Regions from separate parts of the Streptomyces hawaiiensis genome, predicted to be linked through region 1. Evidence: predicted binding sites of a transcription regulator. Region 1 holds the regulator's gene; the other holds the start of a gene.
The links. The regulator HspR, encoded in region 1, represses chaperone genes until heat shock. The targets are predictions, from matches to a motif close to TTGAGNNNNNNNNNCTCAA.
Positions count from the first base shown of each region.

Region 2: lon (endopeptidase La) is a predicted target of HspR. The motif match lies at 1,271-1,289, and genes of this name have one in related genera.

Region 1 covers NZ_CP021978.1:4,673,656-4,684,322, forward strand. The annotation lists gene CEB94_RS21585 ((Fe-S)-binding protein) at 1-288, opposite strand, end outside; gene CEB94_RS21590 (MraY family glycosyltransferase) at 541-1,560, shown strand; gene dnaK (molecular chaperone DnaK) at 1,655-3,508, shown strand; gene grpE (nucleotide exchange factor GrpE) at 3,505-4,161, shown strand; gene dnaJ (molecular chaperone DnaJ) at 4,195-5,382, shown strand; gene CEB94_RS21610 (heat shock protein transcriptional repressor HspR) at 5,388-5,840, shown strand; gene CEB94_RS21615 (sugar ABC transporter substrate-binding protein) at 6,143-7,249, shown strand; gene CEB94_RS21620 (helix-turn-helix transcriptional regulator) at 7,427-8,464, shown strand; gene CEB94_RS21625 (helix-turn-helix transcriptional regulator) at 8,427-9,413, opposite strand; gene CEB94_RS21630 (helix-turn-helix domain-containing protein) at 9,410-10,432, opposite strand.
Region 2 covers NZ_CP021978.1:5,888,968-5,899,634, forward strand. The annotation lists gene CEB94_RS27350 (rhomboid-like protein) at 1-464, shown strand, start outside; gene CEB94_RS27355 (GNAT family N-acetyltransferase) at 477-1,136, opposite strand; gene lon (endopeptidase La) at 1,312-3,726, shown strand; gene CEB94_RS27365 (MarR family winged helix-turn-helix transcriptional regulator) at 3,917-4,405, shown strand; gene CEB94_RS27370 (protein phosphatase 2C domain-containing protein) at 4,420-5,205, opposite strand; gene CEB94_RS27375 (sensor histidine kinase) at 5,574-9,101, shown strand; gene CEB94_RS27380 (roadblock/LC7 domain-containing protein) at 9,098-9,622, shown strand; gene CEB94_RS27385 (DUF742 domain-containing protein) at 9,619-10,041, shown strand; gene CEB94_RS27390 (GTP-binding protein) at 10,022-10,667, shown strand, end outside.

The DNA.
Region 1 (10,667 bases):
CTTGAACAGCTGGCCGAAGGCCTGGGCGAGGGTCGGCGGCAGCGTCAGGAAGCCGACGGCGACGAACCAGTGCGCGACACCGACGATGCCCCACCGGTTCATGCGCGTGTGCCCGAGGAACTCCTTCACCAGGGTCACGCTGCGCTGGTAGGGGTTGTCGGTCCGGGTTCCGGCCGGGACCGGCTGGCCCAGCTTGAAATACCGGACGAACTGGCCGATCGCGCGTGCGAGCAGCGCGACGCCGATCACGGTCAGTACCAGCGACACGATGATCGCGGCGAGTTGCATGGGGGCTCCTCGGGCCTGCGAGGGGTTTCGTCGGGATGACCTGTCGTTCTTCAGGTTCCCCGAAATTACTAAGCGGTAACTTATGCAGTCCGTCTGAGACTACCCTCATCCTCCGCCGCACTGTAGCCGGGTGGGCAGTGATCTGAATCGCTGAGGGTTGCCTCAGAAACCGACCGGATCCGGTCATGATGTCGACGCGATCCCGTCGTGTTATTCATACCGAATTGTCATAATCCCGCCTACCTTATATCCGTGCTCTACGGGATCAGCGCCGCCGCCACCGCCCTCCTCCTCACTGCCCTGCTCGCGGCCGCCCTGCGGACCCCCGCCCTGCGGCTGCGGCTGGTCGAGCGGCGGCGGCAGCGGGACGTGCCGTTGTCCGGGGGTGTGGCCGTCGTGCTCGTCACGGGGCTGGTCGTGGTGGCCGGGGAGTGGCTCGAGGTGGCGCCGCCCGCCGACGGGACGCGGGCGGTGCTCGTCGCCGCGGGTGCCGTCGCCCTGCTCGGGCTCGTCGACGACGTGTGGCGGTTGCGGCGACGGGTGCTGGTCGCCGGTACGGCCGTGGCGGCCGCGTGTGTCGTGCCGTACGGGGAGACGGGGGTGGGGACCGGGCTGCTGGCCGTCGCGTGGGTCGTGGGGATGGTGTTCGGCTTCCGGGGGCTCGATCACGCCGACGGGCTGGCGGGTGCGGTCGGGGTCGTCGCCGCCTTCGGGGTGGCGGCCTGCGCGGCCGTCGAGGTGATGGACGGGATCGCGGGGCTGATGAGCGTGCTGGCCGCCGCGCTGACCGGGTTTCTGCTGCACAACTGGCACCCCGCGCGCGTGGCGCTGGGCAGTTGCGGGTCCATGTCGGCCGGGTTCGTGATCGCCGTGGGAGCCGTGTACGCCCGGGCCGGGTTCGGGGTCGGGGAGAGCGCGGGGGTCCTGTTCGCGCTGACCGCCGTGGTGGGTGCCGATGCCGTACTTGTGCTGGGGGCGCGGCGGTTGGGCGGGCGGGGTGTGTTGCGCAGCGGGCCCGATCATCTCGCGCACCGGCTGCGGCGGCTCGGGCTGACCGCGCCGGGGGCGAGTCTGCTGCTCGGAATCGGGGCGTTGTCAGGGATGCTCGTCGGGGTACTCGCGCATGCCGGCCGGGTCGGGACCGACGCCCTGTGGTGGGTGGCGGGAGGAGCCCTGGTCGTCGTGCTCGCCCTCTCCCGTGTCCCTGTGTACGGCCCTCGACGCAGCGTATCGCCGCAGGTCGGAGCGCCCTTGCGTGTAAGGAACGGATAAGAGTTGAGCCTGCCCGACTCAGCTCTGTTGACCGGTGGGGAGCCGTCGTGCACACTTGAGTCCGTTCCACTCAAGTCAGCTGGAGGAATCAACCATGGCACGTGCGGTCGGCATCGACCTGGGCACGACTAACTCCGTCGTCAGCGTTCTGGAGGGCGGCGAGCCCACCGTCATCACCAACGCCGAGGGCGCCAGGACCACGCCGTCCGTCGTCGCCTTCGCCAAGAACGGTGAGGTGCTCGTCGGAGAGGTGGCCAAGCGTCAGGCGGTCACCAACGTGGACCGGACCATTCGGTCGGTCAAGCGGCACATGGGCACCGACTGGAAGATCGAGCTGGACGGGAAGCCCTTCAACCCGCAGCAGATCAGCGCCTTCGTGCTCCAGAAGCTCAAGCGGGACGCCGAGTCCTACCTGGGCGAGAAGGTGACCGACGCGGTCATCACCGTCCCGGCGTACTTCAACGACTCCGAGCGTCAGGCCACGAAGGAGGCCGGCGAGATCGCCGGCCTGAACGTGCTGCGCATCGTCAACGAGCCGACCGCGGCCGCGCTGGCGTACGGCCTCGACAAGGACGACCAGACCATCCTGGTCTTCGACCTCGGTGGCGGTACGTTCGACGTCTCGCTGCTGGAGATCGGCGATGGCGTCGTCGAGGTGAAGGCCACCAACGGTGACAACCACCTCGGTGGTGACGACTGGGACCAGCGCGTCGTCGACTACCTGGTCCAGCAGTTCCAGTCCGGCCACGGCGTGGACCTGGGCAAGGACAAGATGGCCCTGCAGCGTCTGCGCGAGGCCGCCGAGAAGGCGAAGATCGAGCTGTCCTCGTCCACCGAGACCTCGATCAACCTGCCCTACATCACCGCCTCCGCCGAGGGCCCCCTGCACCTCGACGAGAAGCTCACCCGCGCCCAGTTCCAGCAGCTGACCGCGGACCTCCTGGAGCGCTGCAAGACGCCGTTCCACAACGTCATCAAGGACGCCGGCATCTCCATCAGCGAGATCGACCACGTCGTCCTGGTCGGCGGTTCGACCCGTATGCCCGCCGTCGCGGAGCTCGTCAAGGAGCTGACCGGCGGCAAGGACGCCAACAAGGGCGTCAACCCGGACGAGGTCGTCGCCATCGGCGCCGTCCTGCAGGCCGGTGTCCTCAAGGGCGAGGTCAAGGACGTCCTGCTCCTCGACGTCACCCCGCTGTCCCTCGGTATCGAGACCAAGGGCGGCATCATGACCAAGCTCATCGAGCGGAACACGACGATCCCGACCAAGCGGTCCGAGATCTTCACCACCGCCGAGGACAACCAGCCGTCCGTGCAGATCCAGGTCTACCAGGGCGAGCGCGAGATCGCGGCGTACAACAAGAAGCTCGGGATGTTCGAGCTGACCGGTCTGCCGCCGGCGCCCCGCGGCGTCCCGCAGATCGAGGTGTCCTTCGACATCGACGCCAACGGCATCATGCACGTGACCGCCAAGGACCTGGGCACGGGCAAGGAGCAGAAGATGACCGTCACCGGCGGCTCCTCGCTGCCGAAGGACGAGGTCGACCGCATGCGCCAGGAGGCCGAGCAGTACGCGGAGGAGGACCACAAGCGCCGCGAGGCCGCCGAGTCCCGCAACCAGGGCGAGCAGCTCGTCTACCAGACCGAGAAGTTCCTCAAGGACAACGAGGACAAGGTCCCGGGCGAGATCAAGACCGAGGTCGAGGAAGCCGTCGCCGAGCTGAAGGAGAAGCTCAAGGGCGAGGACTCCACCGAGATCCGCACCGCCACGGAGAAGGTCGCGGCCGTCTCCCAGAAGCTCGGCCAGGCCATGTACGCGGACGCGGGCGCGGCCCAGGCCGCCGGTGGCCCCGCCGGTGACGCGGGTGCCGCCGGTGGTGCCAAGGCCGACGACGACGTCGTCGACGCCGAGATCGTGGACGACGAGCGGAAGGATGGTGCCGCGTGACGGAGGAGACCCCGGGCTTCGACGAGCAGCAGCCCGACGTCCCTTCCGGCGCCACCTCCGACGACGCCGAGCCGAAGGCCGCCTCCCCCTCCGCGGAGGAGGGGGCGGCCCCGGCCGGGGACACGGGCCAGGACGTGGCTCTGGTGGCCCAGCTGGACCAGGCCCGCACGGCGCTCAGCGAGCGCACCGCGGACCTCCAGCGCCTCCAGGCCGAGTTCCAGAACTACCGCCGCCGGGTCGAGCGCGACCGGATCGCGGTCAAGGAGATCGCCATCGCGAATCTCCTGACCGAGCTCCTGCCCGTGCTCGACGACATCGGCCGCGCGCGTGAACACGGCGAACTGGTCGGCGGCTTCAAGTCCGTCGCCGAGTCGCTGGAGGGCACCGCGGCGAAGATGGGCCTGCAGCAGTTCGGCAAGGAGGGCGAGCCCTTCGACCCGACGATCCACGAGGCCCTGATGCACAGCTACGCACCGGACGTCACCGAGACGACGTGCGTGGCGATTCTGCAGCCCGGGTACCGGATCGGCGAGCGCACCATCCGCCCCGCGCGGGTGGCGGTGGCCGAACCCCAGCCGGGGGCGCAGACGGTCAAGGCGGACGAGTCCGCCGACGCCGAGGACAAGGAGAGCGGTGGCCCGGACGAGGGCTGACGTCATAGACGAAGGGAAGGAGGGACGTCGAGGATGAGCACCAAGGACTTCATCGAGAAGGACTACTACAAGGTCCTCGGCGTCCCCAAGGACGCCACCGAGGCCGAGATCAAGAAGGCGTACCGGAAGCTCGCCCGCGAGTTCCACCCGGACGCCAACAAGGGCAACGTCAGGGCGGAGGAGCGCTTCAAGGAGATCTCCGAGGCCAACGACATCCTCGGCGACCCCAAGAAGCGCAAGGAGTACGACGACGCGCGCGCCCTCTTCGGCAACGGCGGCTTCCGCCCGGGGCCGGGCGGCGCGGGCGGCTCCTTCAACTTCGACCTGGGCGACCTCTTCGGAGGCGGTGCCCAGGGCGGCGGTCAGGGAGCCGGCGGCTTCGGCGGCGGACTCGGTGACGTCTTCGGGGGCCTGTTCAACCGCGGTGGCGCGGGCGGCCCGGGGACGCGCACGCACCCCCGGCGCGGCCAGGACATCGAGTCCGAGGTCACGCTCAGCTTCACCGAGGCGATCGAGGGCGCGACGGTCCCGCTGCGGATGTCGTCGCAGTCGCCCTGCAAGGCCTGTTCGGGCACCGGCGACAAGAACGGCACACCGCGCGTGTGCCCGACCTGCGTCGGCACCGGGCAGGTCGCCCGGGGCAGCGGCGGCGGCTTCTCCCTCACCGACCCCTGTCCGGACTGCAAGGGCCGCGGCCTGATCGCGGAGAACGCCTGCGAGGTCTGCAAGGGCAGCGGCCGGGCCAAGTCCTCGCGGACCATGCAGGTGCGCATCCCCGCGGGCGTCAGCGACGGCCAGCGGATCCGGCTGCGCGGCAAGGGAGCGCCGGGTGAGCGCGGCGGCCCGGCGGGTGATCTGTACGTCGTCGTGCACGTGGACTCCCACCCGGTGTTCGGCCGCAAGGAGGACAACCTCACGGTCACCGTCCCGGTGACCTTCTCGGAGGCGGCCCTCGGCGGCGAGGTGCGGGTGCCGACGCTCGGCGGCCCGCCCGTCACGCTGAAGCTGCCGCCGGGCACGCCCAACGGGCGCACCATGCGCGCCCGGGGCAAGGGCGCGGTCCGCAAGGACGGCACCCGCGGCGACCTCCTGGTCACCGTGGAGGTGAGTGTTCCGAAGGACCTGACGGGGAAGGCTCGTGACGCACTCGAGGCGTATCGCGAGGCGACCGCGGGTGAGGATCCGCGGGCGGATCTGTTCCAGGCCGCGAAGGGAGCATGAGTCAGATGGACGGTCGTCGGCGCAACCCGTATGAACTGACCGAGGAAACCCCGGTCTACGTCATCTCGGTGGCGGCGCAGCTGTCCGGCCTGCACCCCCAGACCCTGCGCCAGTACGACCGGCTGGGCCTGGTGTCCCCGGACCGCACCGCGGGCCGGGGCCGCCGTTACTCGGCCCGCGACATCGAACTGCTGCGCACCGTCCAGCAGTTGTCGCAGGACGAGGGCATCAACCTGGCCGGTATCAAGCGCATCATCGAACTGGAGAACCAGGTCGCCGCGCTCCAGGCCCGGGTGGCCGAGCTGGAGGACGCGCTCGACGGCGCGGCCGCGGCGATGCGGCAGCGGGAGGCGGCGGTGCACGCGTCGTACCGCCGCGACCTGGTGCCGTACCAGGAGGTGCAGCAGACCAGCGCGCTGGTGGTGTGGCGGCCGAAGCGGCAGCAGCAGTCCGACTGACATCCACTGACATCCGGCTGACGCGCATGCGCCCGTGAAAGGGCCGGGAAGGGGCCGGGAGGCGACTCCCGGCCCTTTTCGTCTGTCTTGGCCTGGTTTCGCGTGGTCTCCCGTGGATGACCGGATGGTGCGTGTCACTTGAAGGCGATTCCGCAGAGTCTTCACAACTACTGCGGAGCGTGGTGTTGTCATCTCGTTAAGTGGTTCCGCTTGACGCTGGGGGCGCGTCCGCGTTGGCTTTTCAGACACATGGGCCACAAAGCTGTGCCCACGTCCGAATCACACGCGAAGTGAGCTCCCCCATGCGTCGTATCGCCATATCCGTGGCAGCCGCCACGATGTCCGTCACGCTCGCCGGCTGCGGCGTGCTCAACGCGACCGGGAGCAGTGACGACGCGAGCCCGGCGAAGGGCAACGACATCACCGTCGGGCTGCTGCTGCCGGAGAAGGCGAACACGCGGTACGAGAACTTCGACTACCCCATCATCAAGACGAAGGTCGAGTCGCTCACCAACGACAAGGGCCGCGTCGAGTACGCCAACGCCGAGGCGAGCGCGGACAAGCAGGCCGGCCAGATGCAGCAGATGATCGACGACCGGGTCGACGTGATCCTGCTGGACGCCGTGGACTCGCAGGCCATCGCGAGCGGCGTGAAGAAGGCGAAGGAGGCCGGCATTCCGGTCATCGCCTACGACCGGCTGGCCGAGGGCCCGATCGACGCGTACATCTCCTTCGACAACGAGTTGGTCGGCGAGGTCCAGGGGCGCACTCTGCTGGAGGCCATCGGCGAGAGCGCGAGCCTCTCCGACAAGATCGTCATGATGAACGGCTCGTCCACCGACCCGAACGCCAAGCAGTTCAAGGCGGGCGCGATGTCCGAGCTGAACGGCAAGGTGACGATCGCCGAGTCCTTCGACACCAAGGACTGGAAGCCGGAGAACGCCGAGGCCAACATGGCCGACGCGATCGAGAAGATCGGCAAGGGCGACATCGCTGCGGTGTACTCCGCCAACGACGGCATGGCGGGCGGCATCGTCAAGGCGCTGGAGGCCGCGGGCGTGACCGAGCTGCCGCCGATCACCGGGCAGGACGCGGAGCTGCCGGCCGTGCAGCGGATCATCAGCGGCGACCAGTACATGAGCGTGTACAAGTCGTACCCGCAGGAGGCGGAGAACGCCGCGGAGATGGCGGTCGCCAAGGTCCAGGGCCGCGACATCCAGTTCGCCGCCCTCACCCGCGACAAGGTCGACAGCCCCACGCACAAGGGCATCCCGGCACAGCTCGTGCCCGTGGTCGCGCTCACCAAGGAGAACATCAAGGACACGGTGGTCGCGGACGACATCTACAAGCTGTCGGACATCTGCACGGCCGAGTACAAGGCGGCTTGCCGGGCCATCGGCCTGAAGTAGCCGCGTCGCGAGCCGGGTTCACCCACCCCCTGCGACCCTGACGACCCGAGGCTCCCTGATGCCCGTGCGAACCGGTGGTTTCCGGTGGCCGTCGCGCGGGGAGCCGTGTTGCGGAGCACGTCCGGTCCGCGCATAGTTGCGCTGCGGAAGACGGCGAAACCGGGGGTGGGATGGGCGATGGCCGGGCACGGGGCGGATGAGCATCCCCATGGTGCCGACCGACTGTGCGAGACCGGGGATCGCGTGTATTCCCGGGCCGTACGGCGCGGCCGGGTGCCGCGCCGGGACGCGGATCCGGTGCCCTGCCTGCTGGAACTCGCCCTGCTGCATCCGGACCCGGACGACATGGACTGGCTGGTGCCGACCTCCCCGCAGGAGGTCATGACCCGGCTGCTGCGCGGGATGTACGACGAGGTGAGCGCGAGCCAGCGGCGGCTGGGCTCGGCCGTCACGGCCGTCGAGTGGTACGCCGGTCTGGGCCGCCAGGTGCGGCCGGCCGCGTCGGCGGCGGAAGGCCCGGCGATCCGGGTCCTGGACGGACTCGCCCGGATCCAGGCCGCGATGGACGAGGCGACCCGGGCGTGCACGACCGAGGTGCTCACGGTGCAGCCCGGCGGCATCCGCCGCGAGGCGGAGCTTTCCGAGGGGCTGCACCGGGCGCTGGCGCTGCGCGGCCGGGGCGTGCGGATGCGGGACCTGTACACGCATGTCGCCCGGCACGGGCAGGGGCTGCTGACCTATCTGGAGCTGATGGGCGACGCGGTCGAGGCGCGCACGCTGGACGAGGTGATCGACCGGCTGATCCTCTTCGACCGGACGGTGGCGTTCATCCCCGCCAACACCGACCGCACGATGGCCCTGGAGCTACGGCACCCGGCGCTCGTCGAATACCTCGGCACCGTCTTCGAACGGCTGTGGCGCCTGGCCATCCCCCTCACGGCCCCGCTCCCCGACACGGGCATCGAGGGCATCTCCCACCGGGAGCAGTCCATCGCGGCGCTGCTGGCGGAGGGACACCAGGACGCGGTCATCGCGGAACGTCTGGGGATCAGCGTACGGACGTGCCGGGCGCACATCGCGCGGCTGTCGGAGACGCTGGGGGCGGTGAGCCGGACGCAGTTGGGCGTACGCATCGCCCAGGCGGGCCTGGACGGCTCACAGCACTCGACCACGCCCCTCAGTCTTCCTGGTCAAGAATCCCCGAGCGTCCGATGAGGAACCCGAGCTGGGCCCTGCTCTGACTGCCCAGCGTCGCGGCGAGTTTGGCGATGTGGACGCGGGCGGTGCGGATGTTCATGCCGAGCCGGTCGGCTATGACCGCGTCGGTGTGGCCTTCGACGAGGAGGGCGGCTATGGCGTGCTGGCGGGGGGTGATGCCGTTGCGGGAGGGCTGGGGGGCGGCTTCGGGGTACATGGGTGTGCCCAGGCGCCATAGGCGGTCGAAGGTGACGGCCAGGTGAGCCACGATGGCCGGATGCCGGATCTCCAGAGCGAGTTTGCCGTCCTCACCGGCCGGGACGAATGCCACTGAGCGGTCGATGAGGACAAGGCGGTCGGGGACTTCGTCCAGCGTGCGGATCTGAACGTCGCCCTTCAGGCGCTCGCAACGGGCCGCGATGATCGGAAAGTGGCGCAATGTGTGCGGGTACAGGGTGCGAATGCGGCAACCACGGTCCAGCGCTGCCTGATCACGGCCGAGCGAGGCGGCGTCGGCGATCTGACCGCGTTCACCGGTGAGTCCGGCCCGGGGCTGGACGGTGATCAACTCCTCGGAGGCGTCGGCCATGGCGTCGGTGATGGCCTGGTTGATCCGCTGAGTGCCGGTGAGCAGCCGGACGGTGGGAGCGTCGGTGGCATTGGGGGGTGAGCCGGCGATCCGCATGAGGGAGCCGAACGTCTCGGTCAGCCGGGCCTCACGCTGCCGTTCGTTCGCGATCCGCTCCCCGGAGCTCCGCAGCAGCCGGTGCAGCGCGAGGAGCGGGGCGACGGGCTCCAACCTGGCGGAGTCGTCGACGGCGGGGTGCAGCAGGCCCAGATCGACGAGGCAGGGGGCGGCCAGGGCGTCCTCCGTCGGCAGCCGCCCCTGGCGCACTGCCCGTTCGTAAAGTTCGGTGCCCGTGGAGCACAGGTCTTCCGTGCCGTGCTCGTGGTGCGGTGAACTCACTGGGCCGCGCCCTCGCGTTCCAGGATGCCGGACTGGGCGATGAGGAAGCCGAGTTGGGCACGGCTTCCGCTGCCGAGCGTGGCGGCGAGTTTGGCGATGTGAGCCCGGCAAGTGCGCACGTTCATCCCGAGGCGGCGGGCGATTGCCTCATCCACATGACCCTCTATGAGGAGTTTGGCGATGGAGTGCTGGATGTCTGTGATGCCGTCTGCGGCCGGCCCGTACGGGGCGCCGGCGCTCAGCTGAACGGAACGGCTCCACATGAACTCGAAGACCTTCACCAGGTACCGGACGAGTCCGGGGTGGCGGAGTTCGAGGGCGACCTGCTGGTCGTCGCGAGCCGGGATGAACGCGACGGTCTCGTCACAGACGATCAGCCGTTCCACCACTTCGTCGATCGTGCGGTACTCCGCCTTGCCGTTCGCCAATTGGGCGACGTAGGCCAGTTTCTGAGGGCTGTATCGCGCTGTGTGCTGGTAGAGCGTCCGTATCCGGACTCCACGCTCGATCAGAGCCCGGTCTCTTTCGAGCCCCTGTGTGAGGCTCCGCTCGGAGAAGCGGTCGTCACTGGGCTGGATGGTGAGCATCTCCACCTGACACTGGGCCGTGGCCAGGTTGAGGGCCGCGTTGATCCGGTCGCCGCCCTCCAGCACCGTGAAGGAGTGGTCGGTCGCCGTCACCTGGGCACCCAGGGCCATGAACGGCTCGAACGCGTCCGCGATCTTGATCGACAACTGTCGGCGTTCCGCAATGTCGCGCTCGATCGGATGCAGACGCTCGGCGAGCGCGACCGTCGGCGGCACCGGTCGCAGCCAGTCCTCGTCGTCCGGGTCCGGGTGAAGAAGGGCGAGCTCGACCAGACAAGGCGCTGTCATCACGTCTGTACGTGCGATCCGCCCTGCACGCAGGGCGTTCGCATAGAGTCGGTTACCTTCCTCGCACAGATCGGTGACCGCATGGGGATGCGTCTCCTTAGTCGGATTTGCCACGAAATCTCCACCCCCCAGGGTCCTGAACATGCAGGAACATGATGCACCGATTGTGTGGCCATGACGTGTTCGAATGAGCCATCGTCTTACCTGACGGGGGAAGAGGAGACTCACAAGTGAGGACGAAGCCGACTATGCGCAAGAGACTGCTTCGCTCGGTGCTTGCTGCCGCCCTCTCTGTCGTCGCTGTCATCGGAGTGAGTGGTTACTCCGGCGTGAAGGGTGATACCCGGGCGGACAGTCACTGGCCGGAGAGCGTCACGAG
Region 2 (10,667 bases), 1.2 Mb from region 1:
CGGAACTGGTGCTGATCGGCAGCGCGCTGTGGGTCGCGGGCGGGGTGAACTCGCCGTTCGCCATCGCCTTCGTGCTGGTGCTGACCGCGCTGGAACGGCGGATCGGGGGTCTGCGCACGGCTGCTGTCTTTCTCCTGGGGCACGTCCTCGCCACCCTGGCGACCGAGGTGCCCGTGGGGCTCGCCGTCCTGGCCGGGCACCTTCCCGGCAGCTCCCTGCACCGCCTCGACTACGGCGTCAGCTTCGGCGTCGCCGCCGGCATCGGCGCCCTGGCCGGCCTCCTGCCGCTGTGGCTGCGCCTGCCGCTGCTGGCCGGCTTCGGCTGGATGCTCCTCCAGGACCTGGTCGCCTTCGCCGACCCGATGACGAACTGGGGGCATCTGATCGCCCTGGGCATCGGGATCGCGACCTGGCCGGTGGCCCGGCGGTGGGGCGTGAGGCGCCTCGGGCCCGCCGGGGGCTGACCGCGACGCCCTTCAGGTCCGAGCGGAGGCCGGCGGGCCGTGCTTGGCACTGGTCAGCAGGGCCACCACCTCCCAGCCCAACGCCTCGTAGAGCCCTCGCCCCGCGGGGGTCCCGGCCAGGACACCGGTCCGCGCCCCCTGCCGGACGGCGGCGTTCTGCAACGTCCGCATGACGAGACTGCCCAGCCCTTTGCGGCGGTGTTCGGGGGCCGTCTCGATCTGGTCGGCGACGGCGGTCTCGCCCGTCGGGGTGATCTGTCCACGTGCCGCCAGGGACCCGTCCGGCGCGGCCACCATCAGGCGGGTCACTCCGCCGCGCGACCACTCGCGCAGCCGGTAGCCGTCGGGAGCGGCCGGAGCGACGTCCGTCGTCAGCGGGACCGTCATCAGATAACCGGGCTCGGGGTCGATCCACCAGTCGTCGTCCAGCCAGCCGGAGACCACCGACGGATCCCGGAACGCCTTCAGCCACACGCCGTTCCCGGTCACCGCGCCGGCCACCTTGCGGACGGTCGTCTCGTCGAGGTCGTCGCCCGTCGCGCCGAACACGTGCCGCGTGACGTGCCCGTACATCCCCATGTCGATCGTCCAGCCCCACGGCTCGCTCATGGGCGGAGCGGCCCCGCGTGACACGACCCATCCGTTCACCCACGCCTGCACGGTCGCGTCCATGCCATCTCCCTGTAATGAGCTTAAGGGCTGATCATCTATTACTCGGTGGACCTTACGCGTCCTCCCGATCCCGGCGTCACCGGTGATCGCTGACAGCGAACAGCGATGGGGGAACATCCGGCCCCGCTCAAGCATTGAGTCGGCATAGCTCAACTTGACTGCCGAAGGGGAGATCATGGCTTCGACGTCCACACCGCTCACCCTGCCCGTACTGCCGCTCGACGGAGAGGTCGTGCTGCCCGGGATGGTGGTCCCGCTGGACCTGAGCGATTCCGAGGTCCGTGCCGCGGTGGAGGCCGCTCAGGCCGCTGCCCGGTCAACGCCCGGCAAGCCCCGGGTACTCCTGGTGCCACGCATCGACGGGACCTACGCGAACACCGGTGTCCTCGGCACCGTCGAGCAGGTCGGCCGGCTCGCCGACGGCGACCCGGGCGCCCTGATCCGCGGCCGGAGCCGGGTGCGCATCGGCGCGGGGACGACCGGTCCCGGCGCCGCCCTCTGGGTCGAGGGCACCCGCGTGGACGACACCGTGCCGGACCCCCTGCCCGGACAGGTCGCCGAACTGGTCAAGGAGTACAAGGCCCTCGCCACCGCCTGGCTGCGCAAGCGCGGCGCCTGGCAGGTCGTCGACCGGGTCCAGGCGATCGACGACGTCTCGGCACTCGCCGACAACTCCGGCTACTCGCCCTTCCTGACCACCGACCAGAAGGTCGAACTGCTGGAGACCGCCGACCCGGTGGCCCGGCTCAAGCTCGCCACCCAGCAGCTGCGCGACCACCTCGCCGAGCAGGACGTGGCGGAGTCCATCGCCAAGGACGTCCAGGAGGGCGTCGACAAGCAGCAGCGCGAGTTCCTGCTGCGACGGCAGCTGGAAGCCGTCCGCAAGGAGCTGCGCGAGCTCAACGGCGAGCAGGAGGGCGAGGAGTCCGACGACTACCGCACCCGCGTGGAGGCCGCCGACCTGCCCGAGAAGGTCCGCGAGGCCGCGCTCAAGGAGGTCGACAAGCTGGAGCGGTCCTCCGACCAGTCGCCGGAGGGCTCCTGGATCCGCACCTGGCTCGACACGGTCCTGGAGATGCCGTGGAACGAGCGCACCGAGGACGCGTACGACATCCGGGGCGCCAAGGCGGTCCTGGACGCCGAGCACTCCGGCCTCGAGGACGTGAAGGAACGCATCACCGAGTACCTGGCGGTGCGCAAGCGCCGTGACGACCGAGGCCTGGGCGTGGTCGGCGGGCGGCGCGGCGGTGCCGTGCTCGCGCTCGTCGGGCCGCCCGGCGTCGGCAAGACCAGCCTGGGCGAGTCCGTCGCCCACGCCATGGGCCGCAAGTTCGTCCGCGTCGCCCTCGGCGGTGTGCGGGACGAGGCCGAGATCCGCGGACACCGGCGTACGTACGTCGGCGCGCTGCCGGGCCGGGTCGTACGGGCCATCAAGGAGGCCGGGTCGATGAACCCGGTCGTGCTGCTCGACGAGATCGACAAGGTGGGCTCGGACTTCCGGGGCGACCCGGCCGCGGCCCTGCTGGAGGTGCTCGACCCGGCGCAGAACCACACCTTCCGGGACCACTACCTGGAGGTCGAGCTGGACCTGTCGGACGTGGTCTTCCTCGCGACCGCCAACGTCCTGGAGGCGATCCCGGAGGCTCTGGCCGACCGGATGGAGATCGTCCGCCTGGACGGCTACACCGAGGACGAGAAGGTCGTCATCGCCCGTGACCACCTGCTCCCGCGCCAGCTGGAGCGGGCCGGGCTGGACAAGGACGAGGTGACCCTCGACGAGGGCGCGCTGCGCAAGCTCGCCGGCGAGTACACACGCGAGGCGGGCGTGCGCACCCTGGAGCGGTCCGTCGCACGGCTGCTGCGCAAGATCGCCGCCCAGCACGAACTGGGCGAGCGGAAGCTGCCGTTCACCGTCCGGGACGAGGACCTGCGCGACCTGATCGGCCGGCCGCACCACGTGCCCGAGTCCGCCCAGGACCCCGCCGAGCGGCGGACGTCCGTGCCGGGCGTGGCGACCGGGCTCGCGGTGACCGGGGCGGGCGGTGACGTGCTGTTCGTCGAGGCGTCGCTGGCCGACCCGGAGACGGGAGCGGCCGGGCTGACCCTGACCGGTCAGCTGGGCGACGTGATGAAGGAGTCCGCACAGATCGCGCTGAGCTTCCTGCGCTCCCACGGCGCCGAGCTCGAACTGCCGGTGGCCGATCTGAAGGACCGGGGCGTGCACATCCACTTCCCGGCGGGCGCGGTCCCCAAGGACGGCCCGAGCGCCGGCATCACGATGACGACGGCCCTCGCGTCCCTGCTGTCCGGCCGGCTGGTCCGCACGGACGTGGCGATGACCGGCGAGGTCTCGCTGACCGGGCGGGTCCTGCCGATCGGCGGTGTGAAGCAGAAGCTGCTCGCCGCGCACCGGGCGGGTGTCACCACGGTGATCATCCCCAAGCGCAACGAGCCCGACCTGGACGACGTCCCGGCGGAGGTGCTGGACACGCTCGACGTCCACGCCGTCACCGACGTCCGCCAGGTCCTGGAACTGGCGCTGGCGCCCGCGACGAGCGGCGCGGTGCCGGAGGTTCCGGTCGCGGCGTGACGGACGCGACCGGATGAGGGAGGCCCGGGTTCCCGTGAGGGAGGCCCGGGCCTTCACCGTGTGGTGGCCCTGTGTACGCGTACGCCGTGACCTGCGGAATACTTGCCGAACTGCGGTGATGGCGGCAGATGGCGGAAAATCCCAGTACCGGAACTCTCACGTCCGGGCGACGACCGAGGCAGGGGCTGACGTGCGCGAGGAAGGCAACGACGGACACCGCGGCACCGGTGTGGCCGGAAGCGGTGTGGATCAGCCCGCCTTCCTGGCGCTGGAGCGCGAGCTGACCGTGCTGCTGCGGCGCGCCCGGGCCAGCCAGGGCGAGATGGCCCGCGAGGTCCACCCCGACCTGGAGTCGTCCGCGTACGGCCTGCTCGTACGGCTGGACGAGTGCGGACAGCAGCGGGCCACCGAGCTCGCCGCCTACATCGGAGTCGGCAAGGCGACGATGTCCCGCCAGCTGCGGGCCCTGGAGGAACTCGGGCTGGTCGCGCGCGAGCCCGACCCCGCCGACGGACGCGCCTGGCTCGTCGCCCTCACCCAGGAGGGCCGCGACCGCGTCCGCCGGGTCCGGGAGGCCCGCCGCGCCCGCTACGCCGGCCGCCTGGCCGACTGGGACTCCCGCGAGGTCACGGAACTGGCCCGGCTGCTGAACCAGCTCAACCGCGGCATGGACAAGTAGGGCCGGGCGGCTTCCTAGAACTCGACGAACACCACCGTCGCGTCGTCGTGCCGCTTGCCCCGGCCCAGGAACGTCGCGGCGGCGTCCGAGCGCTCCAGCGTCCGGACCCGGTCCACCAGCGCCTGCGGGCCCTCCTTGCGGACCGACTGGAAGCAGTCGGTCCAGTCGCCCTCCTCGAACCGCTCCACCCAGCGGGTCGCGCCGTCCGTCAGCACGGCAAGGGCGCGGACCTCGCTGCGGGGCAGGGTGCCGGTCACCGCCCGCCGGGCCACCCAGGGATCCGCCGCCGCCGTGAAGAAGCCGCCCTCCTTGTTGCGGAGCGTGGAGTCCACCAGCGCGTCCGTGGCCAGCGCCGAGCGGGGGAGCAGGGCCAGCCGGTCGTCGAGGACGGGTGTCACCACGCCGTCCGGGGATTCCAGCAGAAGAGCCGAGTCGGACAGGAGCAGATACTCCACGGTGTCCGGATTCCAGCGGGTCACGACCACGGTGGCCTGCGGTGTTCGAGGGTGAGAAAGGTCACAGGTTGCGGCGTGCGCCTCGGAGGTACGCGCGATGGCGCGGGACAAGGCGTCGACGAGGGGAACATCCGGGAGTGAAACGGTCAGTTCGGCCAGTGCGCCACCGAGGCGCGCGGTGAACCAGGGGACGGAATGCAGACAGCCCGTCCCGGTCTTCGGTGGCGTGACGCCGTCCAGGACGACGACCGAACCACCCTGTCCCGAGGCCGGTAGCCCGACACTGGCGAAGTCCTCGTTGGGGCGGTCGGCGTCTCCCGGTTCCGAGGTGAGTTCAGTACGCATCCGGCCAGTCTGCACGAGCCCTTCACAAGGTTCGTAAAAGGCTGGCAATGGTTGCCGGACCGGCGCAGCCGCGCAGGTCAGACGCCGGGTTTGGGGTGGAATGATTTGTTCCGGGAAGGCGTGGTGGCGAATACTGCCACCGGCCGTCGCCGTCGTCCAACCGGCGTGCCGCACAAGGCCGCTGCAAGGGCCTGCGGAACTTGCCCCTCAACTCCCGTCCGGGGTTCACTCCTTCGGGTGGCGGGTCAGGTGATGCGCGTGCGCTGCCCACCGGCGCTGGGAGGGTCGGGAAGTGTACCGGGAGTACGCACCAGTTGACGGAGCGTCATCCGGGCCCAAGGGTTCACGAGTCAGGAATGCGAGCACCGGTGCAGAAGACGCGGCCTCGTCGCACAGGCAAGCAGACGGCCCCCGTTCAGGGCGCTGAGCCGACGCCCCCCACCGGCAAGGGACGCCCCACGCACGTACGCAACCGGCTGATCGTCGCCGTGGCCGTCGTCGCCGCGGCCATCGCCGGTGCCGGCGCCCCGTCCGTTCTCGCCGCCTCCGGGCAACTCCACGACTCCCAGAAGCTGGTGACGCTCGCGGAGCAGACGCAGGACGCCCTCGCCCTCGCGCACTCCCTCGCCGACGAGCGGGACGACGTCACCTCCTACATCGCCGCCGGGCGCCCCAAGTCCAAGGCACCCTCCGAGCAGCGCAGCGCCCGGGTGGACCGGCAGGTCGAGGAGATGCGGTCCGACACCGACACGCCCGCCTCGCTGCGCTCCGACCTCGACGACATAGCGGCCGTACGCAGGGCGGCGCTCACCGGCAAGAGCAGCGCCCTCGAAGCGCACCAGGCGTACTCCGCCGCCATCACCGAACTCCACGGGCTCGCCGAGCAGCTGGCGCAGCAGACGCCGCCGCGCGCGGGTGCCGGCGGCTACGCGCTGGCCGAGCTGGACTCCGCCGTCCAGCAGGCCGCCGCGGCCCGCGGGCTGCTGCTCGCCGCGCTGAGCGTGCCGCGCAGCACCGGGACGGTCATCGACCCCCTCACCGGCCTGCCGACCGAGACCTCCACCTCCTCGGACGAGGACACCCGCCAGCGCGACGCCCTCAGCGCCGCCGCCCAGCAGGCCAGGCTGCGCTCCGACGCGGCTCTGGCCGACTTCCGCGGCACCGCGCCCAAGCCGGCCCGCGCCTCCTTCGACTCCACGGTCACCGGCACCGAGGTCAACTCCGCCGACAAGTACCTCGCCACCCTGACCGACCAGCCGACGCTCTCCCGCAGCGACCTCGCCACCGGCTCCAAGAAGCTGGACGCGGCCCTGTCCGCCCGCGTCGACCTGATGCGCGGCGTGGAGTCGGCCCTCTACGACCGCCGCACCAAGGACCTCGAGGCGCTGCGCGACGACGACGTCACCGCGCTGGAGATCCGCATCGCGGTCCTCGGCGCCCTCATGCTCCTCGCCGTCGGCGTCGCCACGGGCATGGCCCGCAGCCTCACCCGCCCCCTCGCGGTCCTGCGCCTGGGCTCCAAGCGCCTCGCCGAGGCCGAGGACCCGGCGGCCGAGGAGCCGGTGAAGTTCACCGGCCGCAACGACGAGTTCGCCCAGGCCGTCCGCTCCGTCAACGCCCTGCACGCGCACGCCGCCGCCCTCACCGAGCGGATCACCACGCTGGAGTCCGACCGCAAGCACCTCGTCGGGCAGCGCCAGAAGATGGCCGACGCGCGCGAGGAACTGCGCGGCGAACTCGCCGAGTCCGCCGCCCAGCTGGAGCGGCTGCGTACGGCCATCGGCGGGACGTTCGTCAACCTCGCGCTGCGCACCCTGGGCCTGGTCGAGCGGCAACTGGCCGTCATCGAGAACCTGGAGGAGCGCGAGCAGGACCCCGACCGGCTCGCCACTCTGTTCAAGCTCGACCACTTCGCGACGGTCATGCGCCGGCACAGCGAGAACCTGCTGGTCCTCGCCGGTACCGAGCACGTCCAGCATGCCGCCGGACCTGTGCCGCTGGTGGACGTCGTGCGGGCCGCGGTGAGCGAGATCGAGCGGTACGAGCGGGTCCGGATCGCCGCGCTGCCGCCGCACGCGCACATCGCCGGGTTCGCCGCGGACGACCTGTCCCACCTGCTGGCCGAACTCATGGAGAACGCCACCTCGTTCTCCCCGCCCGACCTGCCCGTCGAGATCTCCGGCTGGCTGCTGGAGAACGGCGAGGTCATGCTCTCCGTCCAGGACGAGGGCATCGGCATGACCGAGGAGCGGCTGGAGCGCCTCAACTCCCGCCTCACCGACTTCGACCCCGAGGCGCCGTACGACCAGGAGGGCGAGGACGGTCTCGGCCTAGGCCTGTACGTCGTGGCCCGGCTCGCCCACCGCCACGGCGTGCGCGTCCAGCTGCGCGAGCAGAAGCAGGGCGGTGTCGCGGCCGTCGTCGTCCTGCCGCGCACGCTCCTCGCCGCCGCCCCGCCCGTGGCCGTCCCGACCTCCGGCCCTCTCGCCGGCACGGCCCACTCCTACTCCTTCCCGGGCGCCGACGCCGAGGCCAACTCCAACGTCCTGCACGGCCGCGCGGCCGGAGACGACCCGTTGGTCGCCCTGGCGGAGAAGGCGGTACGTCAGGACGAAGCCGCGAAACCCACCACCGGCACCCACCACTCGGAACCGGCCGGGGCGCCGGAACCGGCTGGGGGCTCGGAATCGGCCGGGGGCTCGGAATCGGCCAGGGGGTCGAAACCGACCGAGGCGGCAGCCCCGGCGGCACCCGCCGGACCGACCGCACCCGCCGGAGCGACCGCACACGCCGGGCAGGCCGCGCACGCTGAGCGCTCCGCATCCGCCGAACCGCCGACGCCCGCTGGGCCGACAGCCGCCGACCTGGCCGTGTCCGGTGACCCGGCGGCGCCCGCTGCCTCGGCCACATATGCCGACCCGGCCGTGCCTGCCGCACCGGCGGCATCCGCCGACCTGGCCGTGCCCGGCGGCCCGGCGACGCCCGGTGACCCGTCCGTGTCCGGCGGCCCGGCGACGCCCGCCGACCCGTCCGTGTCCGGCGGCCCGGCGACGCCCGGTGACCCGTCCGTGTCCGGCGGCCCGGCGGCGCCCGCCGACCCAGCCGTCCCCGGCGACCCGGCAGAACCCGCAGACCTGGCCGTGTCCGGTGACCCGGCGGCGCCCGCTGCCTCGGCCACATATGCCGACCCGGCCGTGCCTGCCGCACCGGCGGCATCCGCCGACCTGGCCGTGCCCGGCGGCCCGGCGACGCCCGGTGACCCGTCCGTGCCCGGTGGCCCGGCGGCGCCCGCTGACTCGGCCACATCCGCCGACCCGGCCGTGCCCGGCGACTCGGCCGTGCCCGGCGACTCGGCCGCGCCCGCCGACCCGGCCGCGCCCGGCGTCCCGGCGGCATCCGTCGACCCGGTCGAGGCCGCTGCGCCCGTGGAGTCCCTCGCGGAGACCACGATGGAGCTGCTGATCCCGGTGCAGCCGGAGGGGTCGGGCCCGGGCCGGTACGGAGCCGTGGCCGGCGATGGGGAGAGCGGCCCGCAAGGGCCGTCCGCGGCCGGCGACGCGAGCCGTACGGGTGACGCGGACGGGGACGAGAGCCCGGAGCACGAGCGTGCGCCCGACGAGGAGGAGGACCGCGTCACCGACAAGGGCCTCCCCAAGCGCACCCCGAAGATCACCGCACCGACCACCGCCCCGCGCCAGCGCAGCGGCTCCGTCGACGCCGACGCGCTGCGCCGCCGTCTCGGCGGCTTCCGCCAGGGCGCCCAGGCCGGGTACCGGGACGTGGAGGCGGAGATCGCCGAGAGGACGGCCTCGCACCAGCGGCCGGCCACCGGCGCAGCAGGACCAGCTGGATCCGAAGAAGCCACGGGGGGCACAGTCGAGGAGGCAAGCAGTTGACCGCTCCCAGTACCTTCGGACTGATCGGACTGAGCAGTGAGGCCCGCAACCTGCACTGGCTTTTGACCAACCTCGTCGAGGAGGTACCCGGCATCCTCTCGGTCGCGGTCGTCTCGTCGGACGGACTGCTGCTGCTCTCCTCCGACGACCACCGCAACAAGGAGGCGAGGGAGGCCCTGCAGGCCCGCGGGACCCGGCGCACCGGCCCGCGCGGCTCCGCCGCCGACCTGGCCACCGTCGTCTCCGGCATCGGCAGCCTCACCGTCGGCGCCGCCAGGCTGATGGATTTCGGCGGGGTCCGGCACACGATGATCGCGATGGACGAGGGCAGCCTGTTCGTGATGTCGATCAGCGACGGCTCGCTGCTCGGCGTCCACGGCTCCGCGGACTGCGACATGAGCGTGGTGGCGTACCACATGGCCCTGTTCGTCGGCCGCGCCGGCCACGTGCTGACGCCCGAACTCCGCAGCGAGCTCCGTAAATCCCTGGAGGATTCCCAGACGGCGGGGAGTGCCCGATGAGCAGTACGCCGAAGCATCACCTCCCGGTCCGCGGCGGTGACCGCAAACCCGCCCGGGTCCGCCCCTACTCGCTCACCGGCGGCCGCACCCGCTTCGGCCACGTCCTCCTCGTGGAGACCTTCGTGGCCAGCACGGCCGCGCTGGACGCCCCGGAGGAGCGCAAGGAACTGACGAACGGCGACCTCTCCACCCGCGTGATGCCGGAGCTGCGGGCCATCGTCGAACTGTGCCGCCGGATGCGTACGGTGGCCGAGATCGCCGCGCTGCTGAAGATGCCGCTCGGCGTGGTCCGCGTGCTCCTCAGCGACCTCGCGGACCAGGGAAAGATCCGTGTGTACGGAACGGGCACCGGCCATGGCACGGGCCGCCCGGACCGGGCTCTGCTGGAAAGGGTGCTGAGTGGACTCCGTCGTCTCTGACGTCGCTCACGGCGTTGCTGGTTCATCCCCGTTCGTCCAGCCCGGCGAGAGCATGCACGCCTGGGAGACGGACCGCACCCGCGCCCCGATCGCCACGAAGATCGTGGTGGCGGGCGGCTTCGGCGTGGGCAAGACCACGCTGGTCACCGCCGTCTCGGAGATCACGCCCCTGCAGACCGAGGCGCTGATGACCGAGGCGAGTGAGGCGACCGACGACCTCACCGCCACGCCGGGCAAGACCACCACCACCGTCGCCATGGACTTCGGGCGCCTCACGCTCGACGACGACCTGGTGCTCTACCTGTTCGGCACGCCGGGCCAGCAGCGGTTCTGGTTCATGTGGGACGACATCGTGCGCGGCGCGATCGGCGCCGTCGTCCTGGCCGACACCCGCCGTCTGAAGGACTGCTTCCCGGTCCTGGACTACTTCGAGAGCTCCGGGCTGCCGTACGTGGTCGCGGTCAACCACTTCGACGGCAGCGAGCTGTTCGAGCCGGAGGACGTGCGGGAGGCCCTGACCATCCCGCGACACATACCTGTCATGATCATGGACGCGCGTCGCCGGATCTCCGTGATCGAGACCCTCCTGGCCCTCGTGGGCCACGCGCTCGACGAAACCCCCGAGT